One region of the Kribbella sp. NBC_01505 genome, then DNA from elsewhere that is predicted to be linked to it. Evidence: riboswitches for the same ligand, from Rfam matches in the RefSeq annotation. Region 1 holds a riboswitch; each other region holds the start of a gene.
The links. A riboswitch is a leader RNA that binds a small molecule or an ion and turns the genes downstream of it on or off. The one in region 1 is predicted to bind glycine.

Region 1 (5,369 bases):
CGGCTGCCGCACTGAGCGGCGCGGAGTAGGCTGAAGGTGTGCGCGAAGTCGACGTAGTCGGAGTCCGGGTCGAGATGCCCTCGAGTCAGCCCATCGTGCTGCTCCGGGAGGTCGGCGGTGAGCGGTACCTGCCGATCTGGATCGGTGCGGCCGAAGCGAGTGCGATCGCGTTCGCCCAGCAGGGGATGGAGCCGCCCCGGCCGCTGACCCACGACCTGTTCGCGGAGACGATCCGCGTGCTCGGGCACACGCTCAGTCAGGTGCGGATCGTGAACCTGACCGACGGCGTCTTCGAGGCGATCCTGGTCTTCGACGACAAGACCGAGATCTCGGCCCGCCCGTCGGACTCGATCGCGATCGCGCTGCGGACCGGGACACCGGTGTTCTGCACCGAGGAGATCCTGGCCGAGGCCGGGATCCCGGTTCCGGAGAGTGAGAACGAGGCCGACGAGGTGCAGGAGGAAGAGGAGGTCGAGCGGTTCCGCGAGTTCCTCGACCAGGTCACTCCGGAAGACTTCGACAAGAGCTGAGCCCGCTTCGGAGGCCTGAACCGGGCAAGGCCGGGTAGGTAACGATTCGTATGGGAGTCGCGACACGCTAACGGCTCGGAGCGGTTGTCGTTGACCCTCTCAGGTCGGCGGCTTACCGTGAAGGAGTCGTGGGGCACCGTTACTCCACGGAGATGACTCGTTCCAGTAGGTATTCAGGGAGGCTCAGGCGTGACACGCACCGGCGACACGGATCTGACGGCGCAGTCGACGTCCGAAGCACGCGCCGAGGCGGCGATCACCGCCGGCGTTCAGGGCCTGCTCTTCGAGGACGACCTGCGGCCGATGCCGGCTGATGTCGGGTTCCGTGGACCGACGGCTTGTGCCGCGGCGGGTATCACCTACCGTCAGCTCGACTACTGGGCGCGGACCGGTCTGGTCTCGCCGTCGGTGCGTCCGGCGACGGGTTCGGGCACGCAGCGCCTCTACGGTTTCCGTGACGTTCTGTTGCTGAAGGTGATCAAGCGGCTGCTCGACGCCGGGATCTCACTGCAGCAGATCCGGACCGCGATCGCCCACCTGAGCAAGCGCGGGATCGACGACCTGACCCAGATCACCTTGATGAGTGACGGCGCGTCGGTCTACATGTGCACCTCGCCGGACGAGGTCATCGACCTGCTGGCCGGTGGCCAGGGAGTCTTCGGCATCGCCCTCGGCGGTGTCTGGCGTGAGGTCGAGGGCTCGCTGTCCGAGCTGCCGACCGAGCGTGCCGACGGTCACGGCGACGGTGGTGAGGGCGACAGCCACGCCAGCGACGAGCTGGCCGCCCGCCGCCGGGCCCGCATGACGGGCTGAGGTACTCTTTCTGCTAGCCGTACACCGCACTTGGGAGAGACCCGTTCAACCGGGCGCCGAAGGGGCAATTCCTCCCCGGAACCTCTCAGGCCCATGGACCGAGTGCGCCAGGCGACTCTGAAGCGTGCGGTCATGGCGTGACAGAGGGGGAGGCCCCCGGAAGCTACAGCCAGCAACGGAGCCTCTTTGATGACGGAAATTTCAGCAATCTTCGCCGACCGGCACATCGGGCCCCGCCCCGACGAGGTCGCGCGGATGGTCGAACTCCTCGGATACGCCGATGTCGACGCGCTGGCGGATGCCGCCGTACCGGCCTCGATCCGGTCGACCGAGCCGCTGCGGCTCCCGGAGCCGGCCTCCGAGGTCGACGCGCTCACCGAGCTGCGCCAGCTGGCGGCCCGCAACAACGTCGCCACCTCGATGATCGGCCAGGGCTACTTCGGCACCTTCACGCCGTCGGTGATCGTCCGCCGTCTCGTCGAGAACCCGGCCTGGTACACGGCCTACACGCCGTACCAGCCGGAGATCTCGCAGGGCCGGCTCGAGGCACTGCTGAACTTCCAGACCGTCGTCTCCGACCTGACCGGTCTGCCGACCGCGAACGCGTCGCTGCTCGACGAGGGCACCGCGGCCGCCGAGGCGATGACGCTGGCGCACCGCTCGAATCGCAAGAGCAAGTCGAACCGTTTCCTGGTCGACGCCGACACCTTCGCGCAGACGATCGCCGTGGTGCAGACCCGCGCCGAGGCGCTCGATATCGAGGTCGTCGTCGCCGACACCACCGACGGTCTGCCCGCGGGCGACTTCTTCGGTTTCCTGGTGCAGTACCCGGGCTCCGGCGGTGCCGTCCGTGACCTGAAGCCGCTGATCGCCGCCGCGCACGAGCGCGAGACGCTGGTTGCGGTCGCCTCCGACCTGCTCGCGCTGACATTGCTCGAGGCGCCGGGCGAGGCCGGGGCCGACATCGTGATCGGCTCCTCGCAGCGCTTCGGCGTCCCGCTCTTCTACGGCGGTCCGCACGCCGGCTTCATGTCGGTCCGCGCCGGTCTCGAGCGGTCGCTCCCCGGCCGGTTGGTCGGAGTCTCGGTCGACGCCGACGGCGCCCCGGCGTACCGGCTCGCGCTGCAGACCCGTGAGCAGCACATCCGTCGCGAGAAGGCGACCTCCAACATCTGTACGGCGCAGGTCCTGCTCGCCGTCGTTGCCTCCATGTACGCCGTTTACCACGGTCCCGAGGGCCTGAAGGCGATCGCCGGCCGCGTGCACGACTACGCGGGCAAGCTGGCCGCGTCGCTGCGCGCCGGTGGGGTCGAGGTCGTGCACAGCGACTTCTTCGACACCGTGCTCGCCCGCGTCCCCGGTGCCGCCGCGGACGTCGTCGACGCCGCCCGGCAGAACGGCATCTGGCTGCGTCAGGTCGACGCCGACCACGTCGGCATCTCGTGTGACGAGAAGACCGACGCCGCCGCGCTGACCCGGGTCTGCCAGTCCTTCGGCGTCCAGTACGACGACACGCAGGCCGCGCCCGAGGTCGCCGTACCGCGGACCTCGGAGTACATGACGCACCCCGTCTTCAACACGCACCGGTCCGAGACGTCGATGCTGCGGTACCTGCGCAAGCTGTCCGACAAGGACTACGCGCTCGACCGCGGCATGATCCCGCTCGGCTCCTGCACGATGAAGCTGAACGCGACCACCGAGATGGAAGCGGTCACCTGGCCCGAGTTCGCCGACATGCACCCGCTGGCGCCGATCGAGGACGCCGCCGGCTACGTGAAGCTGATCAGTCAGCTGGAGCGCTGGCTGGCCGAGGTGACCGGCTACGCGAAGGTGTCCATCCAGCCGAACGCCGGCTCCCAGGGCGAGCTCGCCGGGCTGCTCGCGATCCGCGGCTACCACCGGGCCCAAGGCAACGAGGACCGCAACGTCTGCCTGATCCCTTCCAGCGCGCACGGGACCAACGCCGCCTCGGCCGTGATGGCCGGCATGAAGGTTGTCGTTGTCAAGGGCAACGACGACGGCACGATCGACCTGGACGACCTGCGCGCCAAGACCACCGAGCACGCGGACAAGCTGGCCGCGATCATGATCACCTACCCGTCCACCCACGGGGTGTACGAGGAGAGCGTGACCGAGGTCTGCCAGATCGTTCACGACCACGGCGGTCAGGTGTACGTCGACGGCGCCAACCTGAACGCGTTGCTCGGGCTCGCGAAGCCGGGGGAGTTCGGCGGCGACGTCAGCCACCTCAACCTGCACAAGACCTTCTGCATCCCGCACGGCGGTGGCGGTCCGGGTGTCGGTCCGGTCGCGGTCGCCGCGCACCTGGCGCCGTACCTGCCGAACCACCCGCTGCTCGACCAGGCCGGCCCCGAGTCCGGCGTCGGCCCGATCAGCGCGGCTCCGTTCGGCTCGGCCGGTGTGCTGGCGATCTCGTGGGCCTACATCCGGATGATGGGTGGCGAGGGCCTGACCGCCGCCACGAAGAACGCGGTGCTCACCGCGAACTACGTGGCCAAGCGGCTCGAGAACGCCTTCCCGGTCCTCTACACCGGTGAGAACGGCCTGGTCGCGCACGAGTGCATCCTCGACCTGCGCCCGATGACGAAGGAGACGGGCATCACCGTCGACGACGTCGCGAAGCGGCTGGTCGACTACGGCTTCCACGCCCCGACGATGTCCTTCCCGGTGGCCGGCACCCTGATGGTCGAGCCGACGGAATCTGAAGATCTAGGGGAACTCGACCGCTTCTGCGACGCCATGATCGCCATCAAGCACGAGATCGACCGCGTCGCGGCGGGGGAGTGGCCGGCCGACGACAACCCGCTGGTCAACGCCCCGCACACCGCCGCCTCGGTGATCAACGACAAGTGGGAGCACGCCTACACCCGCGAAGAGGCCGCCTTCCCGCAGTCGGTCGACCGCGCGTCGAAGTACTGGCCGCCGGTCCGCCGCATCGACGGCGCCTACGGCGACCGCAACCTGATCTGCTCCTGCCCTGCGCCGGAGGCGTTCGAGTAGGGAGCACTTCCCGGGTCTTCCCGGTCCATCGGCCGGCCAACAGCCGGTCCCGTGTCAACGGGGCCGGCTGTTGCCCGTTCGAGCAGTCCCGGCACGACCGGGAGATCGTCCCGCCTGTTCCCGGGACCCGCCCCTGTTTTCCCGCCTTCGGCGCGACGCACGCTGGTCCGACGCCGACCGAGAGGGAAGAACATGCCTACGGCAACTATTGACGAGTTCGATCTCGACATCCGGGTCCGGGCCGTCGTGCCGGTCGAGAACTACTGGCCGATCACCGCGATCGGTCCGTGCCACACCCAGGACACGACCTGCGCGGCCACCCTCTGCATCCGCTGAGCGGGGGCCTCCTCGTCCTGCCCGGGTGGATTTCCCGGGCCTTCCCGGCCGGCGTCTCTGTCGTCCTGGGACCTGCCGAACGCAGGGTGATTGACATCCACACGCACCAGGAGGAGACATCATGACCACTGCGACACTCGACGACTTCGACCTCGACATCCAGCTCGGGGTCCTCGATCCGCACCGGATCGCCACGCCGGAGATGCTGACGACACGGAGCAACCCGCACTCGGAGCCGTGCTGCACCGACTGGAACTGCCCGACCGACGTCTGCCCGTCATGACGACCGCGATCAGGGACGAGTTCGACCTCGACATCCGGGTCGGATCGCTCGACCCGCACAGCGTCCCCGTGGTCGCCGCCTCGTCGCGGACGAGTAGTCCGTGGACGGAATTCAACTGCTGTACCGACGCCTGCTGCAACTGAGCCGGCGCCGGCACCTTCCGAGCAACAGGAGGGCAACATGGCGACCGCTTTGATCGACGACTTCGACCTGGACATCCGGGTCGGGGCCATCGACCCGCTCCGGGTCTCCACTCCGCTGATGGGCACGAGCAACCCGCACTCCGAGCCGTGCTGCAGCGACTGGACGTGCCCGATCGACTGTAAGCCGACTGTCGACTGCTGACGGCCCGCGCGGCAGCCGGCCCCGGGATCTCGGTGGCCGGC
Region 2 (5,369 bases), 1.5 Mb from region 1:
ATAGGGCAATTAACGCTACGTAGGGTCCAAACGGTTGCGTGCAGCACCGAAGCGGAGTGAAAACTTCGCTAAGGGGCAATAAAGCGAGGGCGTCAGAGCTCCGGATAGAGCGGGAACTTCGCCGTGAGCAGCCCGACCCGCTCCCGCAGACCGGCGAGCACCGCCTCGTCGGCAGGTCGGACGAGCACGGTCGCGATGATGTCCGCCACCTCCGCGAACTCGGCCGGGCCGAAGCCACGGGCCGCCAGCGCCGGCGTACCGATCCGGAGTCCGGACGAGACCATCGGCGGCCGCGGGTCAAACGGGACTGCGTTCCGGTTCACCGTGAGTCCGACCGAGTGGAGTCGGTCTTCGGCCTGCTGCCCGTCGAGCTCCGAGTTCCGCAGGTCGACCAGCACGAGGTGCACCTGTGTCCTGCCGGTCAGCACCGAGATCCCCGCCGCGCGGACGTCGTCGGCCAGCAGCCGGGAGGCGATCGCCTGCGCGCCGTCGAGGGTACGGCGCTGCCGGTCGCGGAACTCGTCCGAGGCCGCGAGCTTGAACCCGACCGCCTTCGCCGCGATCACGTGCTCCAGCGGACCACCCTGCTGCCCGGGAAAGACGGCCGAATTGAACTTCTTGGCCAGATCGGCGCGGTTCGTCAGGATGACGCCACCGCGCGGACCGCCGAGGGTCTTGTGGGTCGTCGTGGTGACCACATCGGCGTGCGGGACCGGGTTCGGGTGCAGCCCGGCCGCGACCAGCCCGGCGAAGTGCGCCATGTCGACCGTCAGATAGGCGCCGACCAGATCGGCGATCCGCCGGAACTCCGCGAAGTCGAGGTGCAGCGGGTACGCCGACCAGCCCGCGACGATGAGCTTCGGGCGGTGCTCGAGCGCCAGCCGCTCGACCTCGGCCATGTCGACCCGGAAGTCGGTGTCGCGGACGTGGTACGCGACGACGTCGTACAGCTTGCCGCTGTAGTTGAGCCGCATCCCGTGTGTGAGGTGCCCGCCGTGCGCGAGGTCGAGGCCGAGGATCGTGTCACCGGGGTTGAGCAGCGCGAACATGGTGGCCGCGTTCGCCTGCGCGCCGGAGTGCGGCTGGACGTTCGCGAAGTCGGCGCCGAACAGCGCCTTGACCCGGTCGATCGCCAGCTGCTCGATCACGTCGACGTGTTCGCAGCCGCCGTAGTACCGGCGGCCGGGGTAGCCCTCGGCGTACTTGTTGGTGAGGACCGAGCCCTGCGCCTCCATCACGGCGATCGGCGCGAAGTTCTCGCTCGCGATCAGCTCCAGGGTGTCGCGCTGACGTCCGAGCTCGGCCGTCACGGCCGCGTGGATCTCCGGGTCGAACTCGGCCAGGGACTGGTTGAGGGTGCTCATCTCACTCGCCTCCGATCAATACGGCGTACGCGCCGGCGTCCAGCAGGTTGGGCGGGCCGGTGACCTTGATCCGCAGCAGCCAGCCGGCCTGGTACGGATCGGTGTTCAGCAGACCGGGGTCGGCCACGACGGCCTCGTTGAGCTCGATGACCTCACCGTCGACCGGCGCGAACAGGTCGCTGACCGATTTCGTGGACTCGATCTCGCCACAGGCGTCGCCGGTGGTGATCGCGGTGCCGACAGCCGGCAGGTCGACGTACACGACGTCGCCGAGGGCCTCGCCCGCGAAGGCGGTGATGCCGACGGTCGCGATGTCGCCGTCGAGGGCGATCCACTCGTGGTCGGCGGTGTAGTGCAGTTCAGTAGGGACAGACATCAGGACTCCTGGCGGCGGTAGAAGGGGAGCGGTACGACGACCACGTCGTCCTGGGTGCCGCGGATGTCGACCTGCAGCCGAGTTCCCGCCTCTTCGTAGATCCCGTCGACGTACGCCATCGCGATGGGGTGGCCGAGGGTGGGGGACGGCGCGCCGCTGGTGATCGTGCCGACGGTGCGACCGGTCGCCGGATCCAGAACGGCGTACCCGCTGCGTGGTGAACGCCGGCCCGTCGAGGTCAGTCCGACCAGCACCCGCTGCGCGCCCTCGTCACGGCGACGGGCGAGCGCCTCGCGGCCGACGAAGTCCGCTTCCTTGCCGAACGCAACGACCCGGCCGAGCCCGGCCTCGAACGGTGTCAGCTCGCGGCTGAGTTCGTTGCCGTAGAGCGGCATCCCGGCTTCGAGCCGCAGCGTGTCCCGGCAGGCCAGCCCGGCCGGCTTAAGCCCGTACGGCGTACCGGTCCGGAGCAGCTCGGCCCAGATCCGCGAGGCCTCCTCCGGACGGCAGTAGATCTCGAAGCCGTCCTCACCGGTGTAGCCGGTGCGCGCGAGCAGGATGTTGCTCCCGGCAAGCTTCGCCTCGGTGATCGCGTAGTACTTCAGGCCGTCGAGATCGGCCTCGGTCAGCTCGGCCAGGATCTGCTTGGAGACCGGACCCTGGACCGCGATCAGCGCCCAGCAGTCGGTCGCGTCGCGCAGCTCGACCGCGAAGCCTGCAACTCGCTGTTCCAGCTCAGCCAGTACGACGGCTGTGTTGCTGGCGTTCGCGACGATCAGGAAGTGGTCGTCGGCGAGCCGGTAGACGACCAGGTCGTCGATGATGCCGCCGTCCTCGGCGCACAGCATCGAGTACCGGGCGCGGCCGGGCGCGATCTTCGACGGCTGCCCGACCAGGCTGTGGTCGAGGGCCGCGGCCGCGGTGGCGCCGATCACCTCGAGCTCGCCCATGTGGGACAGGTCGAACAGACCTGCGGTAGTCCGGACAGCCGTGTGCTCGGCGATGTCGGAGGTGTACCGAACCGGCATCGTCCAGCCCGCGAAATCGGTGAACGAAGCGCCGAGCTGCTGATGCTCTGCCTGCAATGGAGTCGCGCGTGACTCTGTCATAGATCGGGAGGCTCCCTCGGTCAGGCACCGCACGTGCGGTGCCACTGCTGGGTGACCTCCCCGCTCTGTCATCTGTACCTGAGAGCTTCGCCGCCAGGTGAGGCGGTTTGCACCGTGGGTGCGGATCCCGAGGGACCCGTCTTTCCAGAGTTCGCCTCATCGGAACGGTCAGTGGGCCTGAGAGATTCTGGGGAGATTTGCTCCTTCGGCGCCGGGCTACCTTGAGCCCGGACTCTCCCGCCCCGATTCGAACGGCGCGATATGCAGTTAGGCCGCCGACTCTAGCAGCCGTCCCGGACCCGCGGATGTGGTTGGCTCCTCTCTGTGATTGCACCCGAGGTCTCGCGTCGTCACCTGCACGCCCAGCTCGTCGTCTGGATCGTGTACGTCGGCATTCCGGTCATCTTCCTGACCTCGCTGACGGTGATCGGGGTCCGGAGCAACCCGGTCCGCTGGATGCCGGTGCTGATCCCGCTCGGAGCGTTCGCCGCCGGTTGGTACCTCCGCGGCCAGTGGCGGTACCGGGTGCAGACCTGGTCGCCGATCGGCGCGGTGATGGGCGGTCTGACCGGCTTCTTCACGGCGCTCTACACCGCCAACGACCCGCTGTACTTCCTCCTGGGAGGTGCAGTCGGCGCGTTCGCCGGGTATCTCGTCGGCCGGCACGGCGAGCGGCTCCTGCTGCACCCGCTGGACGTGGGCCTGGCCGAGACGCCGTACCAGGTGATCCTCCGGTTGCGTGGCATTCCGCGGGTCCGGGTCGCGATCGACGACACGGCTATCCAGCTGATGATCAGGGTCCGGACCACGAACGGCCGGAAGACCAGCTACACCGAGGAGTCCGTCGATGTTCCGCTGGAGGAGCTGGCTGGGGCATCGGTGCGGTATCTGTCGGGGAGCGAGGACCTCGTGTACCCGATCTGGAGCGATCAACCACCGGTGGCCAGCCCGGGTCCGGCGCTCGTCGTACAAACTTCTGCCGATGAATGGATCCTGCCGCACGACGACGCCGTCGTACTGGGGCAGATCATCGACCGTCGGATCGCACGACTGAGGAGTACCCAGTGAGCGGAATTTCGACCTTGAGCCTGGTGCTGATCATCCTCGCGGTGGTCGGCGTCGCGGTGGCCGTCGCGCTGATCGTTCGGCGGCAGCGATACATCAAGTCGTTGCGGGACCGCGGCTGGGTGTTCAACGGCAGCCCGGGGTTCGACACGGTGGCGCCGCTGTCCAATCCGCCGTTCGGGATGGGGTTCAAGCGCTCGCCGGACGATCAGATCACCGGCCTCGCCACGAGCTCCCGGCCGTTCCAGGTCATCGAGTACAGCAGTGAGTACTGGAGTGGTTGTGTCGGCATGGTCAAGCTGTCGCGGCGGCTGCCCGAGCTGTGGATCACCGGTGGCCGGACCCGGTCGCGTGCCGGGGTGTCCGCGACCATGGTGCCGGTCCCGCCTCAGCTGGCGGAGTGGGGCTGGGCGGTCGGAGTCCAGGACCCGGCGTTCGCGAACGACGTGCTCAACGGCCAGTTCTGCACCACTCTCATCGCGATGGCCAGTAGTCAGCCGGGCGTGAACCTGAGTATCGACGGTGATCAGTTGGTCGCCGAGAGCCCGCCGTACAAGGATCCCGAGCTTCTGGCGCCGTGGATCGAGCAGCTGGACGCCATAGCTGCGGCGATTGACGCCTCGCCGCTCGACCGCTGGATTCAGCCCGAGCGCGAGCCGCGGCTGAGCTTTTACCAGCACCCGGAGTGGTACTGGATCGGCCAGGACGACAGCCTGCTGCAGAGCACGCCGACCACCCGCAGTGGCCACGATCACAGCACCAGCGACGTGATTCGCGGCCGGGACGGCGACGGTCCGCCGTTCGTCGCGTTCACCCACCACTGGAAGACCACCCGGACCGAGAGCTCCACCGACTCCGAGGGCCGCACGACCACGCGCACGGTCACCGAGAACCACAGCGAACCGATCCTCGGCTTCGAGCTCCCGGTGCAGATGCCCTGGATCCAGGTCAGCCGGCGCGGTTTCGGCCGCGGCATCAGCTTCGAGAGCGAAGCCTTCAACGAGCAGTTCGCGATCCACGCCCACGACCAGAAGTTCGCGTACGACGTCATCCACCCGCGCCAGATGGAGTTCCTGATGGCCGCAGGGCCGGCGTCGTTCCAGGTGGTCGGCAACTGGGTCTGGTTCGAGGCCGGCCGCCACGACCACCAGACGATCGCGCGGAACTCCGCCATCCTCCGCGACTTCCTGGCCTGGATCCCCCGCTTCGTCTGGAAGAACCTCGGCCTCCAGGACTCGCCGTACCCGCAGCGCTGAGCGACCGAAACCGGACGCGCTCTTGACCCTGTAACGACGGACACCTAGCGTGCGGGATGCTGAACTCTGTGTGATTCTGTTCGATCCTGGGGAGTGCGCTTGTCTTTCGGAGATTCGGCCGCCCGTCGCCGTAGCTGGTTCACTGCTGTCGCCGTAGTCGCAGGTCTGCTCGTGGGGTTGCCCGCGGCGGAGGCTGCGC
Region 3 (5,369 bases), 4.9 Mb from region 1:
TCTCCTTGTACTTGATCTTCATGTCCGCACCGGTTTCACGCATGGTTTTGATGACCTTGTCGAGCGTCACCACGTGCACGCCGTCGCCGTGCATCGCCATCCGGGCCGCGTTGATCGCCTTCACCGCGGCCATCGCGTTCCGCTCGATACACGGGATCTGGACGAGCCCGCCGACCGGGTCGCAGGTGAGTCCGAGGTTGTGCTCCATCGCGATCTCGGCCGCGTTCTCCACCTGTTCCGGCGTACCGCCGAGCAACTCGCACAACCCGGCCGCGGCCATCGAGCAGGCCGAACCGACCTCGCCCTGACAACCGACCTCGGCCCCGGAGATCGACGCGTTCTCCTTGTACAGAACGCCGATCGCCGCCGCGACCAGCAGGAACCGCACGCAGCCGTCGTCAGTGGCGCCCGGGATGAACCGCCGGTAGTAGTGCAGTACGGCGGGAATGATGCCCGCGGCACCATTCGTCGGAGCGGTGACGATCCGCCCGCCCGACGCGTTCTGCTCGTTGACCGCGAGCGCGAACAGGTTGACCCAGTCCATCACCTTCAGCGGATCCACCGACCACGGATCGCCGGTGAGCTTGCCGTGCAGCGCGTGTGCCCGCCGCGGCACCTTCAGACCGCCGGGCAGCACGCCCGTGGTCTCGCAGCCCTCCTTGACGCAGTCCTGCATGACCTTCCAGATCTTCAGCAGGCCGCTGTGGATCTCTTCCTCGGACCGCCAGGCCTGCTCGTTGGCGAGCATCACCTCGCCGATCGACAGCCCCGACTCACGGCACCGATCGAGCAACTCGGCACCACTCAGGAACGGGTACTTCAGCACCGTGCTGTCCGGGACGATCCGGTCCCCGGCCGCCGCGTTCTCGTCGACCACGAAACCGCCGCCGACCGAGTAGTACGTGCGCTCCCGCAGGATCTCACCATCCGCCCCGCGGGCCAGGAACGACATCCCGTTCGGGTGGTACGGCAGGGCCTTCCGCCGATGCATGATCAGGTCGGAGTTGTCGTCGTACGCGATCTCGTGGACGCCGGCCAGCCGCAGCCGGCCGCGCTCGCGGATCGTCTCGACGCGGGCGTCGACGGAGTGCGTGGCGACGGTCTCGGGGTCCTCACCCTCGAGCCCGAGCAGCACCGCCTTGTTACTGCCGTGGCCGTGCCCGGTCGCACCGAGCGACCCGAACAACTGCGATTCGACCCGGGCGGTCGCGGTCAGCAGACCCGCGTCCTGGAGGCCGAGAACGAACGTACGGGCCGCTCGCATCGGGCCCACGGTGTGTGAGCTCGACGGGCCGATCCCGATACTGAACAGGTCGAAGACACTGATCGCCATGACGGAGGTCCCTTCCGGTCGTCGTTGACCGAGTGGTGTCCTCCCCGCTCTGTCGGGCTGATGCCCTCCAGAGATGCCTCGCCCGCACGGTGAAGGTGCCTGAGAGATTCTTGGGGAGAGTTGCTCCTACGGCGCCCGGCTCACAGGCATCTCTCCCAATCCCACGCCGTAGCGAGCATGTGCTCGGTGCGGTGCATCGGCGCGCGGGGGCGAAGGGCTAGATGCGGCGCATCTTGCCCTTTGCACCCGTGCGGCGAGGTGCCGTGCCGAGTGCAGCGCAGTAGGTGTGGGGTTGGGAGAGATGCCCTAGGCCGGGTCTCTCCCGCACGGGTTCATGCGGCTGTTGAATTAGCTTCCGGACGCGACGGTACGGCGGCCTTCGGCCCGGCGTCAATCCGGCCGGTGCGCTAGGTCGGGAGCGGCAGTTTCACGCCGTAGCGAGCAGGTGCCCGGTGCGGTAGCTCGGCGTGCTTGAGAGGAGGGCACGATGCGGAGCATCTTGTCCTTCGCTCAAGTGCGGTGAGGTGCCGTGCCGGGTGCCGCGGAGTAGGCGTGAAACTGCCGCTCCCGACCTCGAGCCCAGATCTCGAAGAACCAGGTGAACAGCGGCGGAACACTCGCGGCCAGTGCCGCGAGTGTGACCGGCCACGACCAGCGCAGCGGCCCCCGGACGATCAGCACGGTGACGACGTACAGGACGAAGATGCCGCCGTGGATCGGGCCGAAGATCTTCACCCCGGCCTCGTTGTCGGACAGCACGTACTTGAACAGCATGCCGATCAGCAGACCGGTCCACGAGATCGCCTCGGCGATCGCCACTGCGCGGAACCACCGTGAGTGTGTCATCGAGCCCGACCCTAACAAGTCCCTCAAGGCCGGCCCGGGGTGGTCTTGGGGGCTGTCCCCGATGTGCGGGAGCAAGCGGTTACCGAAGGATCGAGCAGATGAGATTCAGATCGCTCGTGTGGGGATTGGTCCTCACAGTCACCGCCTCAAGCCTCGCCGTCCTCCCGGCGTCGGCCGCTGTCCACTGGACCGATTGCAAGCTCGAAGGCAAGGAGAAGCCGGAGGACATCAAGGGTTCGGAGTGCGCGACCCTGCAACTCCCCGTCGACTGGCGGAATCCGAACGGGCCGACCTTCGCCCTCGAGATCGCCCGCCGGACCGGCAAGCATCGGATCGGCGTCCTGATCTTCGGCCCCGGCGGTCCCGGCGACTCCGGCGTCGACCGGATCAAGACCGGCATGGACCGCTTCAGCCCCGAACTGCAGGACCGGTTCGACATCGTCAGCTTCGACCCGCGCGGGATCGCGCGCAGCAACCCGGTCAAGTGCACCACCAGCCTGTACGCCGCGATGCCGTCACCGCTCGTCCGCGACCAGGCGGGGTTCGACGCGCTGATCGACTACAACCGCCGGCTCGCCGACGACTGCCGCGCGCACACCGGTCCGCTCTACGACCACGTCGACACCTGGCAGACCGTGCGCGACGTCGACGCGATCCGCCGCGCACTCGGCGAGCAGCAGATCACCTTCCACGGCAGCTCGTACGGCACCCCGCTCGGCGCCCAGTACGCGGAGACCTACCCGCACCGCGTCCGCGCGATGGTCCTGGAGAGCGTCCTCGACCACAGCCTCGCGACACCACGCCAGTTCCTCGATCCACAGGCCGCGTCGGTCCAGGACTCGTTCGACGAGTTCGTCGCCTGGTGCGACCGTACGACGACGTGCGCCCTGCACGGACAAGACGTTCGGGCGCGCTGGGCCGACGTACTGGCTCGGTCGGACAACAAGTTCAACGCCTCCTTCGCCGTCTTCCGCCTGCTCTACGCGCCCCAGTGGAACGCCTTGGCAACCGTGCTGCAGAAGGGCGTCATCCCGACCCCGCCACCACCGACCGGCGAGCTCGTCTCCAACACCCTCGTCCCGTTCTGCCAGGACTGGAACCTGCAGGTCAGGACCTACCCCGAGTACGCCGCCCTGCTGGCCAGGCTCGCCCGCAACAACCCGGGCATGCCGTACCCAGGCCAGTTCATGGCCATCTCGCTCTGCCTGGGCGGTCCGGCAGCCAACAACCCCCAGCACCGCCTGGACGTGCACCACCTCAAAACCCCAGTCCTGCTGGCCAACGCGCTGCACGACCCAGCCACGGCGTACTCAATGGCCCAGAACGTCCAACGCCAGCTAGGCCGCAACGGCCGCCTCCTCACCTACGAAGGCTGGGGCCACGGCAGCTACACCAAGAGCCCCTGCATGACCGCCACCATCGACACCTACCTCGTCAACCGCAAACTCCCGAAGCCCGGCACAACCTGCCCCGCCGTCCCCCCGACCGGCTGAGCGGCGAGGTCCGTCCGGCTCGGCCGCCCGCCGCGCCACCGCCCCGCTGGGCCGACCAATCGGCCTTGGGGTTGCCCGCTCAGATAGGGGGTTGCCCACTCGTCTTTTCAGTAGGCAACCCCCCATCCGTGGGGGCAACCACTGAAATGAGGTTCTCCTCGCCCAACCAGGGCAATTTCTGCTCGACCGAGGCGTGCGGACCGCGACTGGCCGGCTGGTTTGGGGAGCGTAGTGCACCGGAACACCCACCGGAATCGGCCGGTTTCGGTCCCCAAAGCGGTTTGGGGAGCATCCGACCACCTGATCGCTAACGTCCGAAGGAATGCAGTACGTGGATCGCTGTCATGTCTCGGGACATCGGTACTAGTTGCTGTCTCCGAACATAGGTGGCAGTTACGGCTGCGGTCGAGCCGGTCTGGCGGCGTTGGGCTGTGGTTGTGAGCCTGTTGCGGAGTGCGGCGCCGGCCCCGGATCTGCGGGAGTTGTCGATCAGCGGAGTTCTGCTGCCGCTGGGTGGCAGTAGATCCACACAAAGGCGCGCCGATGGGTCTGTGCCCGTTGCCTGGGCCTCAGTAAATTTTGGTGGGCTATCCGTTCAAGTTGACCCTTCTCTGGTCAAAAAACGAGGGGAGAACCAGCAACTTGAGCGGAGATCCCCTCAACCTTCCCGTGCAGCAAATCGGCCGCAGCCGCGACCCCCGGCCATGAACCAGAACTCAAGCCTGCGGACCGATCAAAGTGTCACCAATGTCCCGCGACACACCCGTGAACTATCTGACGAGACTCAACAGCAGTACGTGGACCGCGGGTTTTTCGGACGTTAGGGGTTAGACCGCTACGCCGGTGACTTCGAGGACTCGGTGGAGGCGGTCGCCGCGGTCTACCCGGGTGGTCAGGGTGGACAGCTGGGCGCAGGCCGCTTCCAGGGCTTGGGCGTGGGTGCGGCAGTGGTCGACGTACCAGAAGGGGTCGTCGACGACTGGATCGTCGGCGTCGTCGATGTCGGCGTACCAGTGTGCCTGGCCGTAGTGGACGACTCTCACTCGCAGATTCATAGCCATTCCCCCGTGGATCTCCTCTGATCCGGTGTCGGAATTCGGCCGGCGCGTGACCGCGGCCCCCCACTGTCACGCGCCGGGCCGAGTTCGACCCTCCCCGACGACTACATCGGGTTGCCACCGGAATGTGTTACTGCTGGTGACCGATAATTTTCGGTGACCGGTCGATTACTGCCTGTTGAGGTGCTTGCGGGTCCACTGCTCGAGGCCGGCGGTGTCGATCGGGAGGGCCTCGGTGAGGATCTCCAGCCGGTCGGAGTGCACGACGACGTTGTCCTCGATCCGGATGCCGATCCCGCGCAGCTCCGGCGGCACGGTCTCGTCGTTCGGGTGGAAGTACAGGCCCGGCTCGACCGCGAGCGCCATCCCGGCCTCGATCTCACCGGCGAAGTAGGTCTCCGGCCGGGCCGCGTCGCAGTCGTGCACGTCGAGGCCGATGTAGTGGCCGGTCCCGCAGACGATGAAGCGGCGGTGCTGCTGACCGTCCGGCCCGAGCAGCTCGTCGAGCGAGATGTCGAGCAGACCCCAGTCCCGCAGCCCTTCGGCCAGCACGACCATCGCCGCATGCTGGAAGGCTCGGTACGGCGCTCCTGCCTTGACTGCATCGAGTGCGGCGAGCTGTGCCTTGTGCACGAGGTC

Region 2: linked by a shared signal. The riboswitch ahead of gcvT (glycine cleavage system aminomethyltransferase GcvT) and the one ahead of gcvP (aminomethyl-transferring glycine dehydrogenase) in region 1 are both predicted to bind glycine.
Region 3: linked by a shared signal. The riboswitch ahead of OG474_RS13160 (L-serine ammonia-lyase) and the one ahead of gcvP (aminomethyl-transferring glycine dehydrogenase) in region 1 are both predicted to bind glycine.

Annotation. Positions count from the first base shown of each region.
Region 1 covers NZ_CP109425.1:7,747,420-7,752,788, forward strand. Annotated here, with positions in the region: gene OG474_RS36420 (MerR family transcriptional regulator) at 1-15, shown strand, start outside; gene OG474_RS36425 (bifunctional nuclease family protein) at 39-530, shown strand; gene OG474_RS36430 (MerR family transcriptional regulator) at 720-1,343, shown strand; glycine riboswitch at 1,365-1,454, shown strand; gene gcvP (aminomethyl-transferring glycine dehydrogenase) at 1,533-4,364, shown strand; gene OG474_RS36440 (hypothetical protein) at 4,557-4,700, shown strand; gene OG474_RS36445 (hypothetical protein) at 4,822-4,983, shown strand; gene OG474_RS36450 (FDLD family class I lanthipeptide) at 4,980-5,126, shown strand; gene OG474_RS36455 (hypothetical protein) at 5,164-5,328, shown strand.
Region 2 covers NZ_CP109425.1:9,293,760-9,299,128, reverse strand. Annotated here, with positions in the region: gene glyA (serine hydroxymethyltransferase) at 93-1,364, opposite strand; gene gcvH (glycine cleavage system protein GcvH) at 1,366-1,740, opposite strand; gene gcvT (glycine cleavage system aminomethyltransferase GcvT) at 1,740-2,849, opposite strand; glycine riboswitch at 3,005-3,099, opposite strand; gene OG474_RS43270 (hypothetical protein) at 3,174-3,917, shown strand; gene OG474_RS43265 (hypothetical protein) at 3,914-5,170, shown strand; gene OG474_RS43260 (glycoside hydrolase family 2 TIM barrel-domain containing protein) at 5,270-5,369, shown strand, end outside.
Region 3 covers NZ_CP109425.1:2,806,864-2,812,232, forward strand. Annotated here, with positions in the region: gene OG474_RS13160 (L-serine ammonia-lyase) at 1-1,333, opposite strand, end outside; glycine riboswitch at 1,411-1,501, opposite strand; gene OG474_RS13165 (DUF3817 domain-containing protein) at 1,844-2,179, opposite strand; gene OG474_RS13170 (alpha/beta fold hydrolase) at 2,278-3,672, shown strand; gene OG474_RS13175 (hypothetical protein) at 4,500-4,727, opposite strand; gene OG474_RS13180 (aminopeptidase P family protein) at 4,899-5,369, opposite strand, start outside.